2 regions of the Sediminibacillus dalangtanensis genome follow, and region 2 is predicted to be linked to the other one. Evidence: riboswitches for the same ligand, from Rfam matches in the RefSeq annotation. Region 2 holds a riboswitch; the other holds the start of a gene.
The links. Region 2 has a riboswitch for thiamine pyrophosphate ahead of ERJ70_RS01185 (ABC transporter substrate-binding protein). Riboswitches for the same ligand answer to the same signal wherever they lie in the genome.
Positions count from the first base shown of each region.

Region 1: another riboswitch for thiamine pyrophosphate. It lies ahead of thiT (energy-coupled thiamine transporter ThiT); the one in region 2 lies ahead of ERJ70_RS01185 (ABC transporter substrate-binding protein).

Region 1 covers NZ_CP046956.1:1,408,135-1,415,928, forward strand. Annotated here, with positions in the region: gene ERJ70_RS07195 (YkgJ family cysteine cluster protein) at 299-1,033, shown strand; gene ERJ70_RS07200 (ABC transporter permease) at 1,298-2,059, opposite strand; gene ERJ70_RS07205 (ABC transporter ATP-binding protein) at 2,056-2,787, opposite strand; TPP riboswitch at 3,003-3,103, shown strand; gene thiT (energy-coupled thiamine transporter ThiT) at 3,171-3,779, shown strand; gene ERJ70_RS07215 (EAL domain-containing protein) at 3,821-5,035, shown strand; gene ERJ70_RS07220 (endo-1,4-beta-xylanase) at 5,332-6,492, shown strand; gene ERJ70_RS07225 (AzlD domain-containing protein) at 6,554-6,871, opposite strand; gene ERJ70_RS07230 (AzlC family ABC transporter permease) at 6,861-7,556, opposite strand; gene ERJ70_RS07235 (helix-turn-helix domain-containing protein) at 7,702-7,794, shown strand, end outside.
Region 2 covers NZ_CP046956.1:209,465-217,258, forward strand. Annotated here, with positions in the region: gene ERJ70_RS01160 (MBL fold metallo-hydrolase) at 1-223, opposite strand, end outside; gene ERJ70_RS01165 (TatD family hydrolase) at 666-1,478, opposite strand; gene ERJ70_RS01170 (ABC transporter ATP-binding protein) at 1,436-2,173, opposite strand; gene ERJ70_RS01175 (ABC transporter permease) at 2,166-2,933, opposite strand; gene ERJ70_RS01180 (thiamine-binding protein) at 2,930-3,223, opposite strand; gene ERJ70_RS01185 (ABC transporter substrate-binding protein) at 3,216-4,226, opposite strand; TPP riboswitch at 4,402-4,513, opposite strand; gene ERJ70_RS01190 (DUF4349 domain-containing protein) at 4,576-5,508, opposite strand; gene ERJ70_RS01195 (argininosuccinate synthase) at 5,934-7,193, shown strand; gene argH (argininosuccinate lyase) at 7,190-7,794, shown strand, end outside.

The sequences.
Region 1 (7,794 bases), 1.2 Mb from region 2:
CAACCTCGTGTATCAGTACTATCCTTGGTTCGAAAGCCGCCCTAGAGCTACTATTTTCTAGGTTCGAAGAACAAGGTGCACAGCCTGCGAGTAGGAAGTTCCGCACGTACACTGGGAAACAGTCTTAAAGTGTGGTCGAGCCACAGGAGATGAAAGAATTGTCCCAAATGATCCTAAGACCATTATCTAGAAATATCTCAGGGTGTCCAAGACTTTTTGACATTGATAGCAGGAAAAAATGTAAAAACTGAAGGCTCTATTTGAGGGCCTAAACATAATATACGAGGGAGATTAATGCATGGGAAAATATTTAAGCTATAAAGAAATTCAAACTAGATGCGGTACATTGCAGGAAAAATATCAGATAGAGGAAGAAAGGTTTTATGATGTGGTGGAAATATGGGCGGAAAGCAATCTTTCGCCGAAAGATAAATTGCTCGGAAGTTTTCACGAGTTGCTGCGTATCGTCAGCAAGGAGATTGACACGATTGAGAATACCTTGGAATTGGAGGCCTCTTGTCGGATGGGCTGTGCGTTTTGCTGCTATTATCCTATCATTATCAATAAAATGGAAGCAAAGCTGATGAGACAGGCGATGGCGGTTTTTCCTGAGCAGCGCAGGAACAAACTTCATGCTCATTTTCATCATTATTTCCAAGAGTACGGCAAGCAGCTTGAAGATCTGTCAGCCATTGAAACGGAAACCGACCGGGAGTTCAAACTTGCCTACCGGAAAAAACAACTGCCATGCGTCATGCTCGATACAGAAACCAATCAATGCATGGCTTATGAAATCAGACCGATTCCTTGCCGGACTTACGTAAATTATGCTGATCCAAAAGTTTGCCAGCAAAACCTCATGCCAAAAGAAACCGTCAGCTTCGAATTTTTATATGGCGAGTATATGGGCGCACTCAACGAATTTCTGCAATTCCTTTATGAAGAAGAAGATACAGCCTTCATTGACTACCCAAACGACCTCTACACCCAAGATTACCTGTTTAACTGGTTCAAAGATGACTACAGGGTCTAACTAAGGGCTAAGGGGGAATACGGGGGTCAGTCCCCAATATATGAATTTCTGTCATTCTCAACCTGTCGGGACCGTTTTAGGGACTGACCCCAAATGGGGGAGACAGGATCTGTTAATGAGCTGAATGTTGACAGAGCGGGGTTTAGGGAGATTGAAGGTGTGTCCCCAAATCCGTGGAATATCTCACCTAGTTTGGTTAAGGGGTCAGTCCCTCCCGCGGTATTTGGGTGTCGTTACTGGTGCGGGAGGGACTGACCCCGGATTTTATTCTTTCATTCTGCTTTTGACAAGCTGCATGCGTTCGTTGAACAAGGTCGGATAAGACATGTAACCGAGCAAGATGCTGGTGACCACTGCTGTTGTCAAAATCAGGAATAAAATTAACAACTGAAATTGGACGGCTTGCACTGGGTCTGCACCTGCTATGATTTGGCCGCTCATCATTCCTGGGAGCTGGACAAGTCCGATGGTTTTTTGGCTCTCAATGGTTGGAATGGTGCTCGCTTTGATGGAAGTGATCAGTTGGCGATGAATCGCTTGTTTAGGTGTACCACCCAATGAGAGAATCAACTCGGTTTCGTCCTCGTGGTCTTCCACTTCAGCGGTAAATCGATTCAAAAACAATATCGACAAAACCATGGAATTCCCGATAATCATTCCGCTGATTGGAATGATATATTGAGGAGTAGGTGGTGTGATCGAAAGCCCGAGCAGAATACCTTGGGTAAGCACTTCTACAACAATAAAGGTGAGAATCAGTTTCCAGGTAATTCCTTGAATCGACCTGCCTTTCCGTCTTGCATTTTGTGTGGCTGCCGCAATCATCAGAACAACCATTAATAGAATGTAGAGCATGTTTTCAGCATCAAATACATACTGCAATAAATACCCGACCGCAAGCAGCTGTATAATCGAGCGGATGGCAGCAATAATCGTATCCTTTTCCAGTTCCAGTCTTAAAACTTTCGATAATAAAAGCGGAATGATAACAAAAATGAGTGCGAGGGACAATGTAAGATAATTCATGCATCTTCCCCCTTCACAAACCTTTTGACCTGTTCATTGGAAGGGTTGTTCAACAAACTGCTTTCCCCTGTTTCTACCACTTCTCCTTCAATCATCACCCAAGTATAGTCACCGAGGCTTCTCGCCTGTTGTAAGTTGTGGGTGATCCAAACTATCGTCGTACCATAGTTTTGATTGATTCGAATGATCAATTCTTCGATATCCTGTTGTGAAACACGATCCAGTGAAGCAGTGATTTCATCTAACAGCAGCACATCAGGACGATTAACTAAGGTACGGGCAATCGACAGCTTTTGCCGCTGGCCCCCGGACAAATCCTTAATGTTCTGTTGTATGCTATCCCGCTTCAGTCCGACTAAGTCTAATAATTCCAATGCGTCATCCTGTTCAAGTTCTTTTCCCTGCAGTTTGAGCGGAAGAGATAAATTTTCGAAAACACTCCCACTGATCATGGTGGCGCTTTGCAAAGCCACACCTACTTTCCTTCTGAGTTCTACAGGGTTATATACTTCTATGGGCTTTTCTTGTACGTAGATGTTACCAGATGTGGTCGCGCGCAGCCCGTTCATCAATCGGAACAAACTGGTTTTACCAGCGCCGGACGGCCCGACCAAGGTTGTGATTTTTCCTTCAGGAAAAGAGCCGGTTATCTGTTTCAATATCTTCTGACCGTCGGCAGTGTAGGATACATTTTCCAAACGGACGGCTTCCTTGTCTGTCACTGACATGATTGATTCTCCTTCTCTCTAATTTGCTTTTAATCAGTATCCCCTATGAAAACTGTTTCTATTTTCTCCAAAGCATCAGGATTATTTTAGCAAACTTGATGGAGATTTGTTGATTGAGAAAATCGAAGAAAGTGATTGTGTATGAAAAGCAAACCTCTACCACCCCCAAGGAGAATCGGTTATAATAAAAGAAGCGCAACACAAAATTACATAAGCGAAACCACAAGGGGAGCTTTATGCTGAGAGTGAACGAGACTGTTCTGACCCTTTGAACCTGTTAGTTAATGCTAGCGCAGGGATGTGGATGATGGTGGATCGGATTCTGGCTGTCTGCATACATGTTCTCCCTTGGTGTTTCGTATGGAAAAGGGGAGTTTTTTTATATGTTGAAGAAGTTGGGATTGGTTGCATTGATTGAAGCTTCATTTTTCGCTGCACTGGCATTTGTTTTTGATTTACTTCCTTCGATCAGATTGTCTCCATCGATTTCCATCTCGTTTGCCATGGTACCGATTTTCCTGCTCGCATTCCGGAGAGGCTTCATTGTCAGTGTTCTGGCAGGCTTTATTTGGGGATTGTTGCAAGTGGCTCTTGGTGATGCAGCTCGTTCTATTCTTACGCCTTTACAAGGATTTATCGAGTATTTTGTAGCTTTTGCCTTTGTTGGTTTTGCCGGACTTTTTTATCAACCGGTTCAGACAGCATATCGCAGGGGGAGAAAAAGAGCCGCTTTATGTTTGGTGACTGTCGCTGTTTTTGTCGGTAGTATCGCCCGTTACTTTTGGCATTTCATTGCCGGTTTTATATTTTGGGGTGAATATGCTCCAGAGGGAATGAATCCTGTCTGGTTTTCCTTTGTTGCCAACGGGGTGACAGCACTGGGCGCCGCTGTATTGTGTTCTATATTGACAGTATTGGTACTAAGCAGTGCGCCGACATTAATTCGGCCCAAAACCGCTGCCCCTGTTTCTCCCCCGAAAAAAGCTTCCTGAGAGAAAAATAATAGAATGGTTACGGAAGGTAGGGGTAACTCATGGATCCATTGGATATCCTGGACAATTTAGAGAGTATAAAACCTGTCTACCAGCCGATTGTCAGCGCGATTCGTCATACGGTAGCAGGTTATGAAGTGCTGGGCAGATTCAGAAATGAAGAAGAATGGGAGAGTCTTGGTCCTTTTTTTTCTGATCCGGAAGTACCGGAAGAATTCAAAGTAGAAGTCGATCAACATCTTTTACAAATTGCCATAACGGAAATGCTTGAAGCCGAAGTGGATGGCTATTTATTCATCAACCGGAATGCAAAACAACTGATGGTCAATGACGGAGAAGATTTGTTACAACTGTTGTTGGATTTCGAGGCAAAAGGGTTTTCGATGAACCGTATTGTCATTGAAGTGACGGAGCATGATTTTGACGAGGCGTTTGAAAACTTGAACCATCTTCTGCTTTATTATAAGACTTTCGGCATTCAGATTGCAGTCGACCATGTTGGAGCGAAAAGCTCTAATATTGACCGGATTCGCCAACTGGAACCGCATATATTAAAAATAGATACAGATATCATCCGTCGTCACAATGCGGATGGTTTTCAAGATATCATGCATTCGCTATCCATGCTTGCCAGGCGGATCGGAGCAGCTTTATTGTTTGAAAACATAGAAGATAATTTTCAATTGTATTTTGCCTGGAAACATGGCGGCCGTTTTTACCAGGGGTATTATCTGGCGAAACCCGGTTTTGCTTTGGACGGTCAGTCCGTATTAAGGATAAATGTGACAGAAAAGGTATCCGAATACATCAAGCGGGAAAAACAACTGGTAGAACAACGTCTGCTTCATGTGCTGAATTGGGAGCAAAAAGTAAAAAGGATTCAGTCCCAGTGGGAAGGAACCAAGAAGGCTGATCACTTTATCGAAGGCTTGACCAGCGACTTTGAGGAAGAGAGTTTTCGGATGTTTATCTGCGATAGCGACGGTCACCAAGTATCTTCCAACTTTCGAAAAAGAGATGGCCGGTGGGAGATGGAGCCTGATAAAATAGGGTCGAACTGGGCTTTTCGTCCTTACTTCCTAGAAAATACTATGCAGATGAAAACATGGAGCAGGGGGATCCTGTCCGAAATCTATTCGGATATTGAAACAAGGGAAATGATTCGAACATTTAGCTTTCCGCTGACAGATGAGTATTTTTTGTTTATTGATATCCGCTATGCTTTTATATTTGAGAACGAATCGCTGCTAATCTGATCATCGCAGGGTAACGAACATTAGCTGAAAACAGCCTGGCAAATCTCAGGCTGTTTTTTTGATGGGCAAATAGTAGTCCATTTGGCCGACAAAAATGGGAGGGGTTGGTTCTATTTATTTATTTTTTAGAAAAGTTAGTTCGTTCAATTGATAAACAAAGTGTAGATGTTTATAATGAAAGGGCTTACAAACAGAGGAGTCACTCTTATAATGCTGCTTCTCTGTAGTTTATGTGATGGGAGGGATGGAGGAGGGTTTTTTTGTAACTTTTTATTTTAAAAAGGAGGAAATGATTGATGTTACAAGTCCTACGAAAACCTATAATTGCAGGCCTTGCCTTTTCTCTGTTCGTTTCTGTTGGTGTCCATAAAGTGGGGGCGGAACAAACAGAAAGTGCTGCCAGTGCCTTAGAAGTGCCATCCATCCAAGAAAGATATCAGGATTCCTTTACCATTGGAGCCGCAGTGGAGCCTTATCAATTGGAGGGAACACAGGGAGAAATACTTAAACACCATTATAACAGCATCGTTGCGGAAAACGTCATGAAACCGATTAATATTCATCCGGAAGAAAAGCGTTATGATTTTGAAGAAGCAGACAAGGTTGTCCAGTTTGCCAGGGAAAATAACATGGAGGTTCGTTTCCATAATCTCGTCTGGCACAGCCAGGTACCAGAATGGTTTTTCCTCGATAAGCAAGGGAACAAGATGGTGGATGAAACGGATCCGAAACAACGGGAGAAAAACAAGCAATTACTACTGAAACGATTGGAAAAACATATAAAAACCATTGTTAAGCGATATAGAGATGATGTAGATTCATGGGATGTCGTCAATGAAGTAATCGATGAATATGCTTCCAATGAACGCGGGCTGCGTGAATCCCCCTGGTATCAAATAACGGGGACGGACTACATCAAGACTGCATTTGAAACAACCAGGAAATACGCTGGCGAAGATGCAAAACTTTATATCAATGACTACAATACAGAAGTAGAACCGAAGCGTACGTACTTGTACAATCTTGTTGTTGATTTGTTGGAACAAGGGGTTCCGATAGACGGAGTGGGACATCAATCCCATATCCAGCTTGGCTGGCCATCCCTTCAGGAGATGGAGGATTCGATCAATATGTTCGCTGATCTTGGACTTGATAACCAAATCACCGAACTCGATGTTAGCATTTACGGATGGCCTCCAGCTCCTGCATATCCAACATACGATGCCATTCCGGACAGTATCTTCCTTACCCAGGCACAGCGCTATGATGATTTGTTTGCCTTGTATGAGAGACTGGAAGATAAAATCAGCAACGTAACCTTTTGGGGCATTGCAGATGATCATACCTGGCTTGATGACAGGGCCGAAGAGTACAATGATGGCATAGGAAAAGATGCTCCGTTCGTTTTTGACCCGGAGTATAATGTGAAACCTGCATATTGGTCGATTATGGACTGAAAAGCTAAGGAAGAAACACATATAGCAAGGACTGCTTAGGATTTCGGCAGTCCTTTCCTTTTTAACCGATTCCCATTCGGATAAGAATTCCGGCCAACATTCCTGTCAGGAGAGAAGGAAGAAAACGGCTTGATATTCGAAGAATTACTGCAGTGACAAGACTTCCGATAAGGACGGGGATAGAAAGTGTAAGCTGGTTGTTAACAGGAATAATCATTTGTTTTAAAATAAGGGACGTAATAATTGCTATAGGCAAAAAATCAAAATATCGTCGAAGAGCAGGTCCTAGTTCGCGTCCTGCCATAAACGCTGTCCCTATGATTCTGGAAAAATAGGTTGATACAGCAAGCAATCCAATCAATATCCAATCATGAAACATGGCGGTCCCTCCTTGCCATCAATAGCCCTGCAAATGGTGCAGCAACCCCCGTTGCGATAATTGTTAAAGGGTTGTCGGGAAAAACAAATTCCATTCCTGTTGTTAAAATAGCTGCTGCCAAGGCTGTGGTTATTTCTGGGCGTTTCCGGAGGCTTGGTATAAGCAAAGCGGTGAAGGTAAGAGGGAATGCTAAATCCAATCCCCATTGATGGGGGTCGATTTCCCCTCCAATGAGTGCTCCTGCAAGCGTAGCAAAAACCCAGGCAATATAGAATGTAAATGAGATAACGGCAAAATATAATGGATCTGGTCCATATTTGGTAAACCGGGCGCTTCCTAGAACGAATGGTTCATCGGAGACCCAAAAGGATAATGCCCATCTCCATCTACCAGCGGTTGAAATTCCTTTAGAAAGCGCCGCTCCGTATAAGAGGTTGCGTAAATTCAATAAAGTGGCTGTAATTAATACACTCACCATGCCCGCTCCACCTATCAGCATTCCTGCCGCGGCCAGCTGCACCGAGCCGGAAAAAACCAAAACGGACATGGCTGTCGCTTCTCCCGGATGGAAACCGGCCTGGTTGGCCAACACCCCGAAAGATAAACCGTATGCTGCTATAGCGGTTGCCAGCGGCAAAGCTTCCAACAAGGCAATTTTTACTGTCGCTCCATTTGATCCTTTCATTTTGTCCTTCCCTTCTTTTATTTGATAAAATAGGTATATTAAAGGTTACTTTTTGTATATTTTAATATAAATTCAGGCATTAGTATACTATGTTTTACTTTTTGTTTATTATAATAAACCGATTTTCGGTAAATGAGGTGAAAGCATGAATAAACCGAAGGAACGACAGACAGGAGATGCTGGAAAAAGAATCGGGACTAACTTGCGGCAATTCAGGGCAAGAAAAGGACTTAGCATT
Region 2 (7,794 bases):
TGCCTCTGTAGCAAACGATGTAGACTGGACGATCTTGGGGAAGCTGCTGCTTGGTTTCAGCTGGAGCTGTCTTTATTTCTGCCAGCGGTATGTTGATGCTTTCTACGTTCCTGCCTTCAATTTTCCAATCTTGGTAATCTTCCCGCCTGCGGATATCCAAAATAAAAATATCCTCGTGATGTAACACACGATTGGCAAGCTCTTTTACAGTCAATGGATCCATATTCCGATCTCCTCCTCCTTTTTTCAACCAGTATAACAAACTGTGATTCCAGTTGATAATATATATGCAAGTACCCCCGATTGGTTGTAAAGAAACGAAAAAAAGCCATACAGTCTCAGATTATATGGGATGGCTGCTCTCGAGATTCAATAATAAGGCACAGCCCGAAGCTAGCTGAAAAAAGGTGACAGAGTGCTCTCAGCTTATCTGATGAACTCTAACCAACTATCACGGAAAAATGCCCATAGGATTTTTGGTGGAACCAGACTTCTATCAGCGAAGGAAATACACGTAGACTCCCGCGGGAGGAAAGGCCTAGGGGAGACCCCGGAGAGCGTTAGCTCGAGGAGGCTCACCAGCCGCCCGCGGAAAGCGTAGTGTATTTCCGTAGCGCAGGATGTAGAACCAATATAAGAAGTCTGGGGAAGTCTAAAATAAATTATCATAGCTGATAAAAATCTTTTGTGTTAGCAACTAGCTGATGGTAGACCGCTTCAACTGGAAGTCGCTTCAATTCAGCGATTTTGGCAACACTGGCGTGGATCATCTTCGGGTGCGTCATCAATCCATGGAACGGTCCTTCAAATGGCCAGGGCCCATCTGTTTCAACCATCAATGAAGTGAGGGGAATTTGCCGAATCAACCGCTGTATTTCCGATTCATACAAACAGTCTGGCGTAACGGAAAGCATATATCCGTTTCCGACTATACGTCGGACGGTGCTTTTGTCCCCTTTAAACCAGTGAAAATGAGCTTGGCGAATTGAATGCTTTTCCAATAGTTCACAGACAATTGGGGCATCTTCATATATAGCGTGTAAGACCACTGGTTTATTCCAGTTTCCTGCATGGATGATCATTGTTTCTAATAGTTGCTTATAGGGTTCGATGCTTATTGTCGGATCCTCTTTGCGCATGTAGTAAGGCAAGCCGACCTCCCCTACTGCTTTCATGTCAGTGTGATGCTGTTCCATAAAGCCTACCAATTCATATAGTTCTTCAGCTGTCGGAAGCTGCTGTTCGGGGTGGTACCCAAAAGCAGGTTGGATACGCTTATCGACTTTGGCAAGCTGCCATGTCTGTTTAGCCGAAGAAAGATGGTTTGATACTGCAACCAACCCCTCTATATGATACTCGTCCAGCTCCTGCAACAACTGTCGCTGTTGTGTATTTGTGTACATATCAAGGTGTATATGGGCATCGATCACTTGCTTCATGCCATCACTCGCAGTTCCTGGTAAATTGTTTTTTTCCACTCTAAGAAATCTTGGGATAAAACCATGGATTCCTTGCGCGGGCGGGGAAAAGGAATCGTGAAATCTGCCTTTACCCGGGCTGGACCACTGGATAAGACAATTACCCGGTCCGAAAGGAATAGTGCTTCTTCAATATTATGGGTGACAAACAGGATGGAGCGTCGGTGCTCCTCCCACATAGAAAGCAGCCATTGCTGCATGTCCAATCGGGTAAACTCATCCAATGCCGAAAAAGGTTCATCCAGACACATTAGCGGCTGAGGGCTCAACATGCTGCGTATAAAGGCAGCACGCTGCTTCATCCCGCCTGACAGGTAATCAGGATAAGCATCTTCGTATCCTGCCAGCCCAGCTTTTGCCATCATATTGATCGCTTCGCTCCGATTTTTCTCCCCTATGATTTCTACGCCGAGCATGATATTCTCCAAGACAGTGCGCCAGGGCAGCAAAGAAGGGGACTGCGGCATGTAACTGATTGCTCCTCTTTTTCCATTCACCCGCTTGCCATCCAAGTAAATGTCGCCGCTATCCGGTTCCAGCAATCCGCCAATCAAATGAAACAAAGTGCTTTTACCGCTTCCGGAAGGACCGACAATCGAGACAAATTCGGCATCAGAAACAGACAAGGAAACGTTCTCCAATACTTGTCTGCCACCGAATGATTTGGAAATATCGATAAGTGATAATTCAGCCATGCTGTTCAGCCCCTTTCTTTTTCCAGCGGATGACTCGTTTTTCTATGGTGATAATGACGACAAAAAAAAGAAGGCACAACACCATGATAAAAAAGATCGCGACAAAAACCCTATCGGTCCTGAACGATGAAGATGCTAAGGTCATGTACACTCCGATTCCTTGTTGTGCACCGAGCCACTCGGATATCACGGCTCCCATTACGCTGTAGGTAGCGGAAATCTTAAGGCCGGAAAACAACGATGGAAGGGCGGTAGGCCATTCCAGTTTCCAAAATATTTGCCGTTTGTCTGCCCCGGCCATTTTTAAGTAATGGAGCAGCTCCGGACTTGTTTGACGGAAACCATCCAATGTAGCAACGGCAATCGGAAAAAAGCAGACCAACGTAATGATGATCAGCTTGGGAAGAATGCCGAATCCGAACCAGATAACCAACAACGGGGCAAGGACGATGATTGGAATGTTTTGCGAGAGAATCATCAACGGATAAACAGTTTCTCTCAGTTTAGGAAGCAAATGCAGACAGACAGAAGCTGTAATCCCGATACTGGTACCAAGGAGAAATCCGATCAGGGTCAGCTTGATAGTCGAGAACAAATGCAGCTTGTAATCCCCCCATCCTGCGACTGCCTCCTGCCATATTTGTGACGGTGTCGGCAGCAGCCAGGAGGGTATTTCCGCAGCTCTGCCTGCTGTCTCCCAAATCACCAATAAAAGCAGGATGGCTATAACCGGGCGCCATCCTGTCTTTAATTGTTTCATTTACGGTATTTCTCCGTCAGTTTATCCATGGAAGCGCCGTCGGGCTGGTAAAGAATTTTTACTTGGGAAATGACATTAAGGCTCCCCAGCTCGATCATCCGTTTGTTCATTTTTTCGATAACAGCAAACAGCTCGGTTAAATCTCCCTCCATCGTCGTTTCCAGCGGGTTTACCTGATAACGTACCCCGGATTCCTCGATTACCGCGATTGCTTCATCTACATAAGGAATGACATCTTCGCCGTTTTTGGTTTTTGGGATAATTTGAATACTTACCAGTGAATCACTCATTGTTTTCTTCTCCTCCGTCCGGTAAAAATTTGTTGGTGAAAGCTTTTTCGGCTTCTAACTCATGATCGAGCAGGCCATTGTCATACATCCAGTCGGCATAGTTTTCCCAGACTTGCTGTTGTTGTTCGCCCCATCGGGGTGCATCATCCTGATATTTCGGAGACAACCATTGCTGACTCGCTTTAACCAGTTCGGCGTCCAAATCTGGAACCGCATCAATGAGAATGTCGGCGGCTTCATCTGGCTGATCCGCTGCAAACTGATAACCTTTGGAAACGGCAGCTACGAAGGCTTCGACGGTCTCTGGCTCATCGGCGATTTTCTGTTCACTTGTCGTGAGTACAGGTGTATAGTAGTCCAGTTTTTCGGAGTAGTCTGTCAGGTACTGCATATTCAACTCTTTCCCGCGAAGCTCTGCTTCAACGCCGGTCCAGCCGTAATAAATCCAGGCGAAGTCAATATCACGCTCGACTGCTGTAAAGAAGTCAGTATCTCCCATATTGACGATATCGACTTTTTCTACATCGGCATTTTCCTGCTTCATTAGGGAATCGATCACCGCTTTCTCCACGGGTGCACCCCAACCGCCATACGTTTTTCCTTCAAAATCTTTTGGCGAAGTGATTCCTTTTTCTTTTGGTGAAGCAAAACCGGAAGTATTATGCTGAATAATGGCAGCAATCGAAACAATCGGTATATCTTGTACACGGGCTTCCGTCAAGGCTTCCTGGGCGCCTATTCCAAAATCTGCTTTCCCAGATGCGACTAATTGATCTGCCCCTGCTTCTCCGGGCATCAGAATTTCCACATCGAGCCCTTCTTCCTTGAAATATCCCTTTTCCTGAGCAGCATATATGCCAGTGTGGTTTGTATTAGGCGTCCAATCCAGCACGAGGGACACTTTCTTTAATGCGTCCTTTTCTTGTGAACCGGAGTTCTCTTCGCTACTGCAGCCAGCTGCCAACAGCAGCAGGGCGGTAAGTAAAATTAGTAACTTTTTCATCCTATTTCCTCCTAGCGGTTAATGATGAAACACTTAGACGATGCAGGACTGAAATAGGGAACAGGAACCGTGTGAACTGCCACGAAAATTGCTTACGGTTCTGTTGAAGGTTAGCCATTGAAGGGCAATAAAAAAATGCACCATAGGCCATACCCAGGGTGCATATTATCGCATACTACCGTTCAAATATGTTCCCTACGCTGGTGTCAGCCAGATCAGGTTCCAAGGGTCAGTATCTTGACGGATACAATCTCAACCAGCAGCAACTGGTCCCCCTACATGAAAGTGATTCATTTAATTGTCTTGATTACACTATAACCTTGCCACAGCCTGCTGATTTTTTCAAGAGCTAGTTTTCCGTTTTATCCCGCTGCTTCGTTTTCTGGACTGCTTTACGTGCGATGAAAATCCCCAAAAATACCAGAACGCCCAGCAACAGCAGTATCGGCAGGTTACCAAATAGAAACACGATCAATCCTGAAAAGAAAGATAAGAGAAGATCGATACTTTTGACAAACTGTTCCTTTGTCTTTTGCCAGGTAGTGGATTCCCCACTGCTGCCGGAGATCCGCACATCATTCTCCTGAAGGTTAATATCAACAGTGGCCAAGTCCGTTTTATTTTCCAGATAGTTGATTCTTCCAGTGATCGTCTCAATCTCTTCTTGTACACCGGCTAAGTCTTCGGATATTTTCAGCAAATCTTCGGTTTTCTCTGCTTCCTCCATAAAAGCCATCAACCTTTTTTCGACAGCCTGCTTGGACTTGAGGCGGGATTGCAGGTCGACGTATTCTTCGGTGACATCCTGTCCGGAAACATTGTTTTCCAATACTTTGCTGCTGCCCTCTTTGACAAAATCGATGAACGGCTGGAATTGTTCTTGAGGAATCCTTGCGGTGATATGTCCCTCGGTACGGTCATCTTCAGGGTTTTGATAGGTACTCGATTCAACCACATAACCGCCGGCTTCTGTCACTTGTGATTGAATATTTTCCAAAGTCTGCTGGTAATCTTTTACTTCAATCCGCAAATTTGCGTGGTAAATCACTTTCCGGTTTGCTTGACTTGCTTTCTCGACTGCTTTTTCCTCTTCCTGTTGGGCTCCCTCTTCTCCGTTTTCCTCCGCCATCTTGTCGCTTAAAGCTGCATTGTCTTGACTGCTTTCTGTTTCAGCGCTGTCCATCTCCATGGGCATGTCGGCACTTTCCTTGGAGTCGTTGCTGCAAGCTGCCAAAAGCAGGAATAAACAGACTGAGAATAAATGGAAATACCGCTTTTTCATGTTTTGACCACCCTTTAGTTTTTTAGGTAGACGTCGGTAAGCCGTGAAAGTTACAACTAGCTTTCCTTTTTTGCATGGGTATGAATGAATATGTATAAATTCATGCATTTTTAGAGGAGGAGAACAAAGGAGAACCAGAAATCAATTGACGGCAGTGTTTTCGACCGGCGTGATGGAAAATGGGCGGTGGGCAAGAATCACAACTGTGTCCGCCCATCATAAATTACATTATAAATAGATGGCATGGAAAAATGTCACCGAAAAAAAGAGTGTATTATTAATAGATTTACAGGATAATTCACTTTTTCCTAAAAAAATGAGTTTTTATTGTTGAATTAATATACCTAATAGTGCATAATAATTCATACAAACTAAACATGATCAAACTATTAATAGATAACAAGCAGAAGGGGAGCGTTAATCAAATGAAAAAAGAAAAGATTGTTTTGGCATATTCAGGTGGTCTTGATACTTCTGTCGCCATCAAATGGCTTCAGGATAAATATAACTTCGATGTGATTGCAGTCGCTTTGGATGTTGGAGAAGGGAAGGACCTAGAGTTTGTTAAGAATAAAGCGCTCGATGTTGGAGCGATCAAATCATATGTGGTGGACGCGAAATCACTCTTTGCAGATGAATACGTACTTCCGGCCTTGCAAGCCAACCTATTGTATGAAAGCAAATACCCCTTGATTTCAGCGTTGTCCAGACCTTTGATCGCCAAAGTCCTTGTCGGGATTGCGGAAAAGGAAGGTGCTGTGGCTGTAGCCCATGGCTGTACGGGGAAGGGTAACGACCAAGTAAGATTCGATGTGGCATTTACCGCCTTGAACCCGGATTTGAAAATTGTAGCACCAGTACGTGAATGGGCGATGTCAAGGGATGAGGAAATTGCTTATGCTGAAGAAAATGGGATTCCTGTTCCGGTTGATATCGATAATCCGTACAGTGTTGACCAGAATTTATGGGGAAGAAGCAATGAATGCGGCATTTTGGAAGATCCTTGGGCGGAAGCACCTAAAGGCGCTTACGATTTAACAACAGACCCGGTCGATGCGCCCGACAAGCCTCAGGTCGTCCAAATCACCTTCGAGCAAGGAAAACCTGTATCACTTGATGGAGAAGCCATGGAGTTTTCTCAGCTCATCCTGAAATTGAATCAAATCGCCGGGAAGCATGGTGTCGGACGGATCGACCATGTGGAAAATCGTTTGGTCGGTATTAAATCACGCGAAATCTATGAGGCGCCGGCTGCTCTGACATTGATCTCGGCACACCAGGAATTGGAAGCATTGACCCTTCCTCGTGAAGTGGCTCAATTCAAGCCGACGGTGGAACAGAAGCTGGCACAAACCGTCTACGATGGTTTATGGTATTCTCCATTGACAAAAGCATTACAGGCGTTTATTGAACAAACGCAGACCCATGTGTCCGGAACGGTCAAGGTCAAGCTGTACAAAGGTCATGCACAAGTCATCGGCCGGGAATCGGCACAATCGCTTTATGATTTTGATTTGGCAACCTATAAACCAGAGGATTCTTTTGATCATGAAGCAGCTCTTGGCTTTATCAAGCTTTGGGGTCTTCCTACAAAGGTCCATGCCGCAGTCAATCAGACCAATGCTGTAACAGATGAGGCGATTGAAAATGTTGTCGTCGATGTAAAGGAAGCTGTTAAACAATGAAACTATGGGGCGGACGGTTCACCAAGCCGACAAATGAATTAGTCGATGAATATACAGCATCTATTCATTTTGATCAAAAACTGGCAGTCTACGATATACAAGGGAGCCTTGCCCATGTGGAAATGTTGAAGGTTTGCGGCATCGTATCGGAAGAAGATGCAGACGCCATTACAGCTGGCTTGAAAGCCGTAGGGGATAAAATAGCAGCGGGTGAGGCAGTCCTCAGTGAAGAAAACGAAGACATTCATATGAATATAGAGAAACTGTTGATCGAGGAGATAGGCTCTGTCGGTGGAAAACTTCATACCGGCCGGAGCCGGAATGACCAAGTCGCTTTGGATATGCGGTTGTATTTACGGGAAGCCGTGGTGACGATCAGCCAGTTACTGTTGGATCTGCAAAGGGCATTGCACAAACAGGCCGAGGGCCATTTGGAAACAGTGCTTCCCGGGTACACCCATTTGCAGCGTGCCCAACCTGTTTTGTTTGCCCACCATATGATGGCGTATGTATTTATGTTTCAACGGGACATCGAACGGCTATCTGACAGCTGGAAACGAGTTAATCAGTCGCCGCTTGGTGCAGGAGCGCTGGCTGGGAC